3 regions of the Kocuria kalidii genome follow, and region 2 is predicted to be linked to each of the others. Evidence: predicted binding sites of a transcription regulator. Region 2 holds the regulator's gene; each other region holds the start of a gene.
The links. Region 2 encodes HrcA, which represses chaperone genes, less so after heat shock. Its sites were predicted from a motif close to TTNGCACTCGNNNNNNNCGAGTGCNAA; they were not measured.
Positions count from the first base shown of each region.

Region 1: the regulator HrcA is predicted to act here: its motif matches at 2,515-2,541, upstream of groL (chaperonin GroEL).
Region 3: the regulator HrcA is predicted to act here: its motif matches at 1,930-1,956, upstream of groES (co-chaperone GroES).

Region 1 is NZ_JBISWJ010000015.1:11,675-15,870, reverse strand. Features, by position in the region: gene ACH9D3_RS02110 (MgtC/SapB family protein) at 1-525, opposite strand, end outside; gene groL (chaperonin GroEL) at 678-2,309, opposite strand; gene ACH9D3_RS02100 (GNAT family N-acetyltransferase) at 2,562-3,161, opposite strand; gene ACH9D3_RS02095 (hypothetical protein) at 3,223-3,435, opposite strand; gene ACH9D3_RS02090 (DUF3263 domain-containing protein) at 3,432-3,689, opposite strand; gene ACH9D3_RS02085 (SDR family oxidoreductase) at 3,752-4,196, opposite strand, start outside.
Region 2 is NZ_JBISWJ010000010.1:37,593-41,788, forward strand. Features, by position in the region: gene ACH9D3_RS01660 (DUF4870 domain-containing protein) at 1-143, opposite strand, end outside; gene ACH9D3_RS01665 (DUF3097 domain-containing protein) at 276-1,139, opposite strand; gene hrcA (heat-inducible transcriptional repressor HrcA) at 1,315-2,322, shown strand; gene dnaJ (molecular chaperone DnaJ) at 2,393-3,544, shown strand; gene ACH9D3_RS01680 (16S rRNA (uracil(1498)-N(3))-methyltransferase) at 3,541-4,196, shown strand, end outside.
Region 3 is NZ_JBISWJ010000097.1:23,997-28,192, forward strand. Features, by position in the region: gene ACH9D3_RS14315 (ABC transporter permease) at 1-582, opposite strand, end outside; gene ACH9D3_RS14320 (ABC transporter substrate-binding protein) at 672-1,670, opposite strand; gene groES (co-chaperone GroES) at 2,122-2,418, shown strand; gene groL (chaperonin GroEL) at 2,582-4,189, shown strand.

The DNA of each region.
Region 1 (4,196 bases), on a different contig from region 2:
CTCGTCGACCACCGTCAGCACCTGCCGCAGCACGCCGTGCCCGTCCTCGTAGCGCAGGCGCAGACCCTGCGGGGCGACCAGTCCGGGCAGGCGGCGGGAGAGCGGGGCGAGGACGAGCGCGGAGACGAAGTGCAGGCCCGTGGCGACGACGGCGAGCGGCACGAGCCCGGCCCCGCAGGCCATGCCGATGGCCGCCGCGAGCCAGATGCTCGCGGCCGTGGTCAGCCCGTGCACCACGTCCCGGTTCGTGAAGATCACGCCGGCGCCCAGGAAGCCGATGCCCGTGATGACCTGCGCCGCGACGCGGGAGGGGTCGGGGCCCGCGTCGATCCCCGGCAGCGTGCCGAACCCGTAGGCGGACACGAGCGTGAACACCGCGGCCCCGGTCCCGACCAGGGCGTGCGTGCGCAGTCCGGCGCTCTTGCGCCGCAGCCGCCGTTCGAGGCCCACCAGCGTGGTGAGCCCGAAGGCGATCAGCACGAGCGCGACCTGGACGGGGACCGTGTCCCACACGACGACGCCCACGGCACCTCCTCCGGCAGGTGGTCCCTCCGATTGAACACCACTTCGGCGCGCCGCGGCACCGGGGGCGGGGACGACGACGGGCCGGGCACCTCCGTGAGGTGCCCGGCCCGTGCCGGATGCGTGCTGGGCACGCGCGACGGGTCAGCCGTCGATCACATCATGCCGCCCATGCCGCCCATGCCGTCGTCGGCACCGCCGCCGGCGCCCGCGGGCTCCGGCTTGTCGGCCACGACGGCCTCCGTGGTGAGGAACAGCCCGGCGATGGACGCCGCGTTCTGCAGCGCGGAGCGGGTCACCTTGACCGGGTCGTTGATGCCCGCGGCCATCAGGTCCTCGTAGTCGCCGGTGGCGGCGTTGAGGCCGTGGCCCATGGGCAGGCCGCGGACCTTGTCCACGACGACGCCCGCCTCGAGGCCCGAGTTGATGGCGATCTGCTTGAGCGGGGCGTCGATCGCGACCTTGACGATGTTCGCGCCGGTCGCCTCGTCGCCCGTGAGCTCCAGCGTCTCGAACGCCTTCTGGCCGGCCTGGATCAGGGCCACGCCGCCGCCGGCGACGATGCCCTCCTCGACGGCCGCCTTCGCGTTGCGCACGGCGTCCTCGATGCGGTGCTTGCGCTCCTTGAGCTCGACCTCGGTGGCGGCGCCCGCCTTGAGGACGGCCACGCCGCCGGCCAGCTTGGCCAGGCGCTCCTGCAGCTTCTCGCGGTCGTAGTCCGAGTCCGAGTTGTTGATCTCGGCGCGGATCTGGGCCACGCGGCCCTCGATCTCCTCGGCGGTGCCGGCGCCGTCGACGATGGTGGTCTCGTCCTTCGTCACGACGACCTTGCGGGCCTGGCCCAGCAGGTCCACGGTGGCCGTCTCGAGGGAGAGCCCGACCTCCTCGGTGATGACCTGGCCACCGGTGAGGATGGCGATGTCGGCCAGCTGCGCCTTGCGGCGGTCACCGAAGCCGGGGGCCTTGACGGCCACGGACTTGATGGAGCCGCGCATCTTGTTGAGCACCAGCAGGGCCAGGGCCTCGCCCTCGACGTCCTCGGAGATGATCAGCAGCGGCTTGCCGGCCTGCATGACCTTCTCGAGCACGGGGACCAGGTCCTTGACCGCGGAGATCTTGGAGTTCACCACGAGGATGTAGGGGTCCTCGAGGACGGCCTCCTGGCGGTCCGCGTCGGTGACGAAGTACCCGGAGAGGTAGCCCTTGTCGAAGCGCATGCCCTCGGTGAGCTCGAGGTCCAGCCCGAAGGTGTTGGACTCCTCGACCGTGATCACGCCCTCCTTGCCGACCTTCTCCATCGCCTGGGCGATGAGGCGGCCGATCTCGGCGTCGCCGGCGGAGATCGACGCCGTGGCGGCGATCTGCTCCTCGGTCTCGACCTCCTTGGCGGAGGCCAGCAGCTCCTCGGTCACCGCGGCGACGGCCTTCTCGATGCCGCGCTTGAGGCTCAGCGGGTCGGCGCCGGCGGCGACGTTGCGCAGGCCTTCCTTGACGAGCGCCTGGGCGAGGACGGTGGCGGTGGTGGTGCCGTCGCCGGCGATGTCGTCGGTCTTCTTGGCGACCTCCTTGACGAGCTCGGCGCCGATCTTCTCGTAGGGCTCCTCGAGCTCGATCTCCTTGGCGATGGACACGCCGTCGTTGGTGATCGTGGGGGCGCCCCAGGCCTTCTCGAGGACCACGTTGCGCCCACGCGGGCCGAGGGTGACCTTGACGGCGTCGGCCAGGGTGTTCAGGCCCCGCTCGAGACCGCGGCGTGCCTCTTCGTCGAATGCAATCATCTTTGCCATGTGACTTCGTCCCTCCTGGACGGTAGACAAACGGTCGACCTCCACGGTGCCCGCGACGGACGGTGCGCACGGCGGCGGACTCTTCCCGACGCCGCGCGGCACCTCACCGTGGTGGTTGAGGTGTCACTCCTGTGCCGGTGGCTGCCCGGGTCGGGCCGGGGACCGAACCATTGGCAGTCCACACGACTGAGTGCTAATCGCAATCTTGGCACTCGTCCCGGGAGAGTGCAAACCCCCCTGAGCCGATTCCGCTCAGCCCTGCCACTCCTCGCGGAGCATGCCGTAGATCATGCGGTCGTAGTGCTCGCCGCGGACCATGCGGGCGCGGCGGATCCGGGCCTCCTCCGTGAAGCCGAGCTTCGCCGCGACCCGGCACATGCCCACGTTGCCGCTCCACGTCTCGAGGTCGAGGCGGTGGGAGTCGGTGCGGGCGAAGAGGTACCCGATCCACAGGCGCATCGCCTCGGTCCCGTAGCCGCCGCTCCAGTGCCGCGGGGAGTACACGGTGATGCCCAGCGAGCGCAGCGGCAGCAGGTGCGTGCCGTCCCCCGGGTCCGCGGTGGGCTTCTCCGACCAGTACCAGGACACCTGCCCGATGAACCGGTCGTCGGCGGCGTCGGCGATCACCATCGTCTCGCGCGGATCCGGCCACTCCCCGGCCACCACGCGCTCCCGGAGGGTCCCCAGCCAGCGCTGGGCGCCCTCCGCGGTGAAGTTGGGGTAGAACGGGCCGTCCGTGCGCTGCCACTCGTGCTCGCCGCCGCCCTCGGGCGGCATGATCCACGCCTCGTACGCGACGAGGTCCTCCTCGGTCCAGTCGCGGACGCGGACTCTGCTTCCCTCGAGCTGCACGGCGGTTCCTTCCGGGGCGTCGAACGGTGGGTGGCGGGGGCGGCGTCGGGACCGTGGCGGCTCAGGGTCCCGGGGCGGAGACCTCGGGCGGCGCTCCACCGGGGGCGTTGAGGAACGAGAACGCCCCGACGCCGAGGGTCAGCAGCCCGGCCAGCACGATGGCGGTGAGCTCCCGGGTCCCCACGCGGACCGTCGGCCGGACGCCTCGGTGGGCGCCCTGGCGGGGTCCGTCCTCGGGGACGTCGTCGAACTCGTCGTGCGGATACCGGCTCATCCGCGGTCACCGCGCTGCCGGCGCAGCCGGGCCACGAGCATCGGGTCGTGCTCGAGGGCGGCCCGGGTGTCGATCAGGACGTTGAGCCGCTGGTAGTAGCGGGTGGGCGAGAGGTGCAGACGACGCCGGATCTCCATCTCCTTGGCCCCCTGGTACTTCCACTGCAGGTTCTCGATCGCCAGGATCTCGCGGTCGGTGGGGTCGAGGCCGGCGCCGTCCCCGTCCGGCCCCGCGCCCGGCGCCCTCTCCGGCACTCCGTCCGGCCCCCTCTCCGGGGCTGTGCCGGGTTCCGGGTCGGGCGCGGCGTCCTCGGCGGTCACCGCGACCCCGCCCGGGGGCGCACGGTGACGCTGGTCAGCTGCGCGTCCTCCCCCGCGTCCACGACGGCGCGCACCGCCGCGGCGACGGACTCCGGGCGGATGTAGCGCTCCGGGACGTACTCGTTGCCCAGGCGCGCCTGGATGTCCCGCTGCATCTGCGTGTCCACGGGACCCGGGTGCACCGAGCCGACCACGATCCCGTCGGCCTCGACCTCCTGGCGGAGCGAGTCGGCGAGCGCCCGGAGGGCGAACTTCGAGGCCGCGTAGACGGCGTCGCCGCCGCGGGCGGTCAGACCCGAGCCGGAGTTGAGGAACACGACCCTGCCCCGGGCGGCCCGCAGGGCGGGCAGCAGGAGGCGGGTCAGCTCCGCGGGGGCCACGACGTTGAGCTCGAGCTGCGAGCGCCACTCCTGCACCGAGGCGGCCTCGACCGTGGTCCTC
Region 2 (4,196 bases):
AAGCCGACGACACCGCCGAAGTGCGCCAGGGTCGCCCACTGGTGGTCCTCGGTGACGCTCAGCGGCTGGGCCGCGGGGGAGAGGCCCTCGAACGGGGCCTCGGCGTTCTCGCGGCTCGATCGGGGGTCGGTCTGCACGGGCACGGACGTCCTTCGGCGGTGGGCCGCGGCGGTGCCGCGGCCGGTGGGTGGTGTACCCCCATCCTACCGACCGGTCCCGGCGGCGGGGGAGCGCGCCCCCCGCACGTGTGCCTGTGTGACGCGAGCCCGGCCGGGTCAGGCCCCCGGAGCGGTGAGGAAGTCGATGAGCTCCTCGACACGGCCCAGCAGGGACGGCTCGAGGTCGGCGTAGCTGTCCACGCGGGCGAGGATGTGCTGCCAGGCCCGCCCCAGGTCCCCGGGGCTGCGGTGCGGCCACCCGAGGGCGGCGGCGGTGCCGGTCTTCCAGTCGGTGCCCCGCGGGACCACGGGCCACGCCTCGAAGCCGAGCGTGCGGGGCTTGACCGCCTGCCAGATGTCGACGTAGGGGTGGCCCAGCACGAGGACGTTGCCGGCCGCGCCGGGCACGCGCAGGGCCTCCGCCGCGATCCGGGACTCCTTGGAGCCCGCCACGAGGTGGTCCACGAGGATCCCGAGCCTCCGTCCGGGACCCGGCGCGAACTCCCGCACGGCCGCGGGGAGGTCGTCGATCCCGTGCAGCGGCTCGACGACGATGCCCTCGACCGCCAGGTCGTGGCCCCACACCTTGGCCACCAGCTCCGCGTCGTGGTAGCCCTCGACCCAGACCCGGGAGGCCTTCGCCGTGCTCGCCCGCAGCCCCTCGACGGCCACCGAGCCCGACCGCGTGCGCGACGGCTTCCGCCCGGCCGGTGCCCGTCGCGGCTCGACGACCACCACGGGCTCGCCCTCCAGCAGGAAGCCCGGCCCGAGCGGGAAGGCCTTGACCCGGCCCCTGCGGTCCTCGAGGCCCAGCACCCGCATCCCCCCGATGGTCTCCAGGGACACCACGGCCCCCACCCACCCCGTCGTGACGTCCTCCAGGAGCATCCCCGGGGCGACCGGGACCTCGGCGGAGACCGGCCGGCGGCGGGCGAGGGCGTCGTCGTCGAGGCTCCGCGGCCCCCAGCCGTAGTCGCTCATGGTCGTCCTCCCGGGTCGCGTGCGCCGTGCGTCCCCGGCACGGATCAGCCGGAAGCGTACCAAACCGCGGGCGGCGGACCGCCCGTCGGACACGGGGGCTACACTGGACCGCGCTAGCACTGTCGCGGCCCGAGTGCCAGGGGCCGGACGGCGAGGACGAACCGGGAGGAGGACCGTGAACCATCCGAGACGACTGCAGATCCTGCAGGCCATCGTGGAGGACTACGTCCACTTCCGTGAGCCCGTGGGCTCCAAGGCGCTCGTGGACCGGCACCGCCTCGGGGTCTCCTCGGCCACCGTGCGCAACGACATGGCCGTGCTCGAGGACGAGGGGCTGATCGCGGCCCCGCACACCAGCTCGGGCCGGATCCCCACCGACAAGGGCTACCGCACGTTCGTGGACCAGATCGCGGCCGTCAAGCCGCTGTCGGGACCGGAGCGGCGGGCCATCCAGCGACTGCTCGACGACGCCGCGGACATCGACGACGTCATGGAGCGCACCGTGCGCCTGCTCGCGCAGCTCACCCAGCAGGTCGCGGTCGTGCAGTACCCGCACGCCTCGGGGGTCACCGTGCGCCACGTCGAGGTCGTGGACCTCGGCGGCGGCGGGGTGCTCGTGGTCCTCATCCCCACCAACGGGCGGGTGGCCCAGCGCGCGGTCGCGCTGCGGGCCCCGCTCGACGAGAGCCTGCTGCTCGAGCTGCGCGCCCGGGTGCTGGCCGCGGTCGTGGGACGCCCCCTGACCGCGGTGCCGGACGCCCTCGCGGCGATGGCCGCCGGCATCTCCCCGCAGCTCCGGCCGGCCGCCGTGGCCGTGGGGGAGGCCGTCGGCGCCCTCGCCGCGGGCGGGGCCGAGCACCGGCTGGTCATGGCCGGCACCGCCAACCTCGCCCGTGCCACCGGGGACTTCCACCTGAGCATCGGACCGGTCCTCGAGGCCCTCGAGGAGCAGGTGGTGATGCTCCGGCTGCTCTCCGAGATGGAGCAGGACGCCCGTGGGGTGGCCGTGCGGATCGGCACCGAGAACGCCGAGGGGCCGCTCTCGGAGGCCGCGGTCGTCGCCACCGGCTACGGACCGCAGTCCAAGGTGGGGGTCGTGGGACCCATGCGGATGGACTACCCGTCCACGATGGCCGCCGTGCGCGCGGTCGCCCGCTACCTCTCCCGTATCCTCGAGGGCTGAGCCCTCGCGGGCCCCGCCCCCGGAGCCCGCCGCAGAACTCCCAACAGACCTTTCGACAGAACGGACCACGGTGAGCGATCACTACGAGACCCTGGGCTTGTCCCGGGACGCCAGCCAGGAAGAGATCAAGAAGGCCTACCGCAGGAAGGCCCGCAAGCTGCACCCCGACGTCAACCCCAGCCCGGAGGCCGCCGAGGACTTCAAGCGCATCTCCCACGCCAACGACGTCCTCTCCGACCCCGAGAAGCGGCGCGTCTACGACGCCACCGGCAACGAGAACGGCACCGACACCGGTTTCGGCGGGGGCTTCCCGGGCACGGGCTTCGGCTTCGCGGACATCTTCGACACGTTCTTCCAGGGGGCCGGCGGGGCCGGCTCCGGGCGCCGGGGCCCCGCCTCCCGCACCCGCCAGGGCCAGGACGCGCTGATCAACGTCCGGGTCTCCCTCAAGGACGCCGTCTTCGGCACCGAGAAGAAGATCACCGTGGACACGGCCGTGGTCTGCCCCACGTGCGACGGCACCTGCTGCCAGCCGGGCACCCGGCCCGAGACCTGCGAGGTCTGCCACGGATCCGGCCAGGTCCAGCGCCAGGTCCAGTCGATCCTCGGCACCGTGGTCACGGCCGCCCCGTGCGCCACCTGCCAGGGGTTCGGCACCGTGATCAAGCACCCGTGCCACGAGTGCTACGGCGAGGGACGCGTGCGCGACCGCCGTCCGCTGACCGTCAAGATCCCCGCGGGCGTCTCGACCGGCAACCGCATCCGTCTCTCGGGACAGGGCGAGGCCGGGACCGCGGGCGGACCGAACGGCGACCTCTACGTCGAGCTCAAGGTCGACCCCGACCCGACCTTCGAGCGCCAGGGCGACGACCTGCACGCCCGGGTCCGGGTGCCCATGACCTCGGCCGCGCTGGGGACCACCGTGACCCTCGAGACCTTCGACGGGGAGCGCGAGGTGTCCGTGGCCCCCGGGACGCAGACCGGCCACACCGTGACCCTGCACGACCTCGGCACCACCCGGCTGCGCGGCGGCGGGCGGGGCGAGCTGTACGTCCACCTCGAGGTCGAGACGCCCACGGAGCTCGACGACGAGCAGCGCGAGCTGCTCGAGCAGCTGTCCCGGCTGCGCGGCGAGGACCAGTCCACCGGCACGACCCTGAACTCCCCGGCCGGATCCGGCGGCTTCTTCTCCCGGCTCAAGGACAGGTTCTCCGACCTGTGAGCCTGCCGGTCTTCAAGGTCGAGCCGGGCCGGCTGGCCGGCCTCGGGCCCGGTTCGGTGCTCACCGTCACCGGCCCCGAGGCCCGGCACGCCGTCACGGTGCGCCGGCTCGCGCCGGGCGAGCGGCTCGAGCTCGTCGACGGGGCGGGGACCCGGGTCGCCGGCGAGCTGCGCACGGGGGACGGGGACGGCATGGAGGTCGCCGTCACGGCGGTGACCAGCGAGCCGGCCCGCCGGCCCCGGCTCGTCCTGGCCCAGGCCCTCGCGAAGGGGGACCGGGACCTGCTGGCCGTGGAGACCGCCACCGAGCTCGGCGTCGACGCCGTGGTGCCCTGGCAGGCCGACCGCTCGATCGTGCGGTGGAAGAAGGAGCGCGCCGCGAAGAGCCACGAGAAGTGGGTCCACACCGTCGCGGCCGCCGCGAAGCAGTCACGGCGCGCGACCTGGCCCGAGGTCCTGCCCCTGCACACCACCCGCGACCTCGCCCGGCTGCTCGGGGAGCCGGGGACCCGGGGGCTGGTCCTGCACGAGGAGGCCCGGGAGTCCCTCGCCGACCGGGCGGGCCGCGCCGGGGCCCCGTGGGACGGATCGGACCGGATCGTCCTCGTCGTCGGCCCCGAGGGGGGCATCGCTCCCGCGGAGCTCGACATCCT
Region 3 (4,196 bases), on a different contig from region 2:
CAGCACCTCGTACTGGCCGCGCAGCACCGAGGTGAAGCTGCCGGCGAACCAGACCCCGAGGTTCTGCAGCGTGTCCGTCTGCAGCGCGAGGAACGTGGAGACGGAGCCGACCACCGCGCCGAGCATGATGCCGACGATGGGCACGATGAGGGAGGAGCGCAGGGAGACGCGGCGCAGGAAGAGGAAGAAGATCATGGTCCCGATGAAGGCCGCGGTCACGGCGCCGAGCATCCGGGTGAGGATCGTGGCGGTGGGCACCAGGAGCATGACGAGCAGCAGCCCGAGCCCCGCCCACTCGGTGGTGCCCGTCGTGGTCGGCTCCACGAAGCGGTTCTGCGTGAGCAGCTGCATCACCAGCCCGGACATGGACATGGCGGCGCCGGCGAGCACCAGGGCGACGGTGCGGGGGATCCGTGTGATGGCGAACATCTCGTCGCCGTCGTCGGCGCCGAAGACGTCGTACACCCCCGTGAGGAGAGAGGCGGCCAGCAGCGCCAGGACCCCGAGCACGCCGAGGAGAAGCTTCCAGTCGAACAGTGCGCCCTTGCTCCCGGTCCGGGGTCCGGACGAGATCGTCGTCATGGCTCAGCCTCTCCTTCGGCCTCGTGCCCGAGCCGGCACGGTGGTGGGACCCGCCGGGGAGGGCCCCACCACCGTCGTCCGCCGACGGGTCAGTCCTGCTCGCCCATGGCGTCGGCCAGGGTGTTGAAGAACTCCGTGTAGGTCTGGATGCCCTCGTTGGTGTAGGTGTCCTGGGGCATGTAGACGACGTTGTCCTCCTGCACCGCGGTGACGTTCTGCAGGGCCTCCGCCTCCTCGATGACCTCCTGCGCCGGGGTGTACTCCGCGTCGTCGGGACTGATCGCGGCGTCGCGGTCCATCACGAGGATCCAGTCGGGGTTCGAGTCGGCGATCGCCTCGACCGAGATGTCGTCGCCCTGGTGGTCGTCGGTGGCGCCCTCGACCTCGAGGGCCGGTGCGAAGTCGAAGATCTCGAACAGCGGGCCCAGGGTGCGTCCGTTGCCCGGGGCGATGTAGCCGATCTCGCCGCCGGAGACGGTGACGGCCATGACCGTGTCGCCGGGCTGGTACCCCTCGACGACGCGCTGCATCGCCGCGTCGAAGTCGCCGTTGATCTGCTCGGCCTCGTCCTCGCGGTCGAAGATCTGGCCCAGGACGGAGGTCTGCCGCTTCAGCTCCTCGTCGAAGGGCTGGTCCTCGCGCGGGTCCAGCTCGACGATGGTGGCGTCCGGCACGAGGTCGGCGAAGTCCTCCCGGTAGTCGGCGAAGCGCTGGCCGTTGACGATGAGGTCGGGGTCCGCGGCGACGACCGCCTCGAGGTCGGGCTCGCGGTGGTTGCCGAGGTCGGTGACGGACTCGTCGTCGGCGTAGTCGACGGTGTCCGGCATGAGGGCGCGCGGAGCCGCCGCCAGCTCGACGTCCCAGTCGGCCAGCGTCTCGAAGGTGCGGTTGTCGGTGGCGACGACGGACTCCGGCGGGGTCTCGACGGTCTGCGTGCCGTGGTTGTCCTCGACCTCGATCGTGGTGGCCGCGGAGGTGGCGGGGGACTCCGTGGAGGCGGCCTCACCGCCCTGCGCCCCACCGCAGGCGGTGAGGGCGAGGGCGCTGACGGCGGCCAGGAGGACGGCCGGGTGCGTGGTGCGGTTCATGGTCTTCCTTCGTGCGGGAACGCGGTGGCGGACTCCGTCGGAACGGCCCGGGCGGGCCGCAGGACGAGGAGCTCTGACGGATGACGGACCGGCACGCGGACGTGCGGGGCGTCGAGGGGGGCACCGCTGCTCGGCCGAGGTAAGGGTTGCCTTAGTGCTCAACCTAGAGGGTGGAGCGGGCGTGAGGCAAATCATTGGCGAATGCAGGTGTGACCTAATTCGGGCCGGGGGTCCCGGCCGGTCCGGCGCCCGGGTGGTGCTGGCACTCGCCTTGACCGACTGCTAGCCGACTTCTATAGTCGGCCTTGGCACTCTCCGGGTGAGGGTGCTAAGGGCCCGGCGATCGATCGGCACCGCGACGACGGTCGGTGCGCCGACCGGCCCGAAGCACGACGGCGGGCTCCGCCCGCGGTCGCCCACTGTTCTTCACGCCTACAGACAAGGAGAGATCGTGTCGGTCTCCATCAAGCCTCTCGAGGATCGCATCGTCGTCCAGCCGCTCGCCGCCGAGCAGACCACCGCGTCCGGCCTGGTCATCCCGGACACCGCCAAGGAGAAGCCCCAGGAGGGCAAGGTCCTGGCCGTCGGACCCGGTCGGGTCGACGACTCCGGCAACCGCATCCCGGTGGACGTCAAGGAGGGCGACGTCGTGATCTTCTCCAAGTACGGCGGGACCGAGGTCAAGTACAACGGCGAGGAGTACCTGGTGCTCCCCGCCCGCGACGTGCTCGCCGTCGTCGAGAAGTAGACCCGGCGAAGCAGACCGCGCAGTCCTGACGAAGGGTGCCCGCCGCTCGCCCCGCTGTTCCGGCGGGCCCGCGGCGGGCACCCTTCGCCGCTTCCGGACCCCCGGATTCCAGATCCCCGAAACCCCGCTGGCGACCCCAGCCACCCAGAAGGAGCCATAGTCCATGGCCAAGCAGCTGGCATTCGACGATGCCGCACGCAAGTCCCTCGAGAACGGCGTCAACAAGCTCGCCGACACCGTCAAGGTCACCCTCGGCCCGCGCGGGCGCAACGTGGTGCTCGACAAGAAGTGGGGCGCCCCCACGATCACCAACGACGGCGTGACCATCGCCCGTGAGGTCGAGCTCGACGACCCCTACGAGAACCTCGGGGCCCAGCTCGCCAAGGAGGTGGCGACGAAGACCAACGACGTCGCCGGCGACGGCACCACCACCGCCACCGTCCTCGCCCAGGCGCTCGTCAAGGAAGGCCTGCGCAACGTGGCCGCCGGCGCCGACCCGCTGAGCCTCAAGCGCGGCATCGAGAAGGCCGTCGAGGCCGTCTCCGAGCGGCTGCTCGAGAACGCCCGTCCCGTCGAGGGCGCCAACGTCGCCCACGTGGCGGCCATCTCGGCCCAGGACCCGGCCATCGGCGAGCTCATCGCCCGGGCCTTCGAGACCGTGGGCAAGGACGGCGTCATCACCATCGAGGACGGCTCGAGCACCGAGGTGGAGCTCGACGTCACCGAGGGCATGCAGTTCGACAAGGGCTACCTGTCCCCGTCCTTCGTCACCGACGCCGAGCGCCAGGAAGCGGTCATGGAGAACTCCCTGGTGCTGCTGTACCAGGGCAAGATCTCCTCGGTGCCCGAGCTCATGCCCGTGCTGGAGAAGGTCCTCCAGGCCAAGAAGCCGCTGACCATCATCGCCGAGGACGTCGAGGGCGAGGCCCTGTCCACCCTCGTGGTCAACAGGCTCCGCGGCACCCTCGACGTCGTGGCCCTCAAGGCTCCCGGCTTCGGCGACCGCCGCAAGGCGATCCTGCAGGACCTCGCCGTCCTGACCGGCGGCCAGCTCATCACCAGCGAGCTGGGCATCAGCCTCGACCAGGTCACCCTGGAGCAGCTGGGCACGGCCCGCCGGGTCACCGTCACCAAGAGCACCACGACCCTGGTCGACGGCGGGGGCACCCAGGCCGAGATCCAGGAGCGGGTCGCCACAATCCGCGCCGAGGCCGAGCGCTCCGACTCCGAGTGGGACCGCGAGAAGCTCCAGGAGCGTCTCGCGCGCCTGGCCGGCGGCGTCTCCGTGATCAAGGTCGGCGCGGCCACCGAGGTCGAGGCGAAGGAGCGCAAGCACCGCATCGAGGACGCCGTGTCCTCGACGCGCGCGGCCCTCGAGCAGGGCATCGTCTCCGGCGGCGGCACCGCGCTCGTGCAGGCGGGGAAGGTCCTCGACGAGTCCGACCTCGGCCTCGCCGGCGACGCCGCGACCGCGACCGGCATCGTCCGCCGCGCCCTGCGGCAGCCGCTGTTCTGGATCGCCCAGAACGCCGGCCAGGACGGGGCCGTGGTCGCCTCCCGCGTGGCCGACCTCGAGGCCGGCCACGGCTACGACGCCGCCACCGGCGAGTACGTCGACATGGTCGCCGCCGGGATCATCGACCCGGTCAAGGTCACCCGCTCGGCGCTGCAGAACGCCGCGTCCATCGCGGCGCTCGTGCTGACCACCGAGACGCTCGTGACGGACAAGCCCGCGGACGACGACGGCCACGGGCACGGCCACCAGCACTGACCCGGCA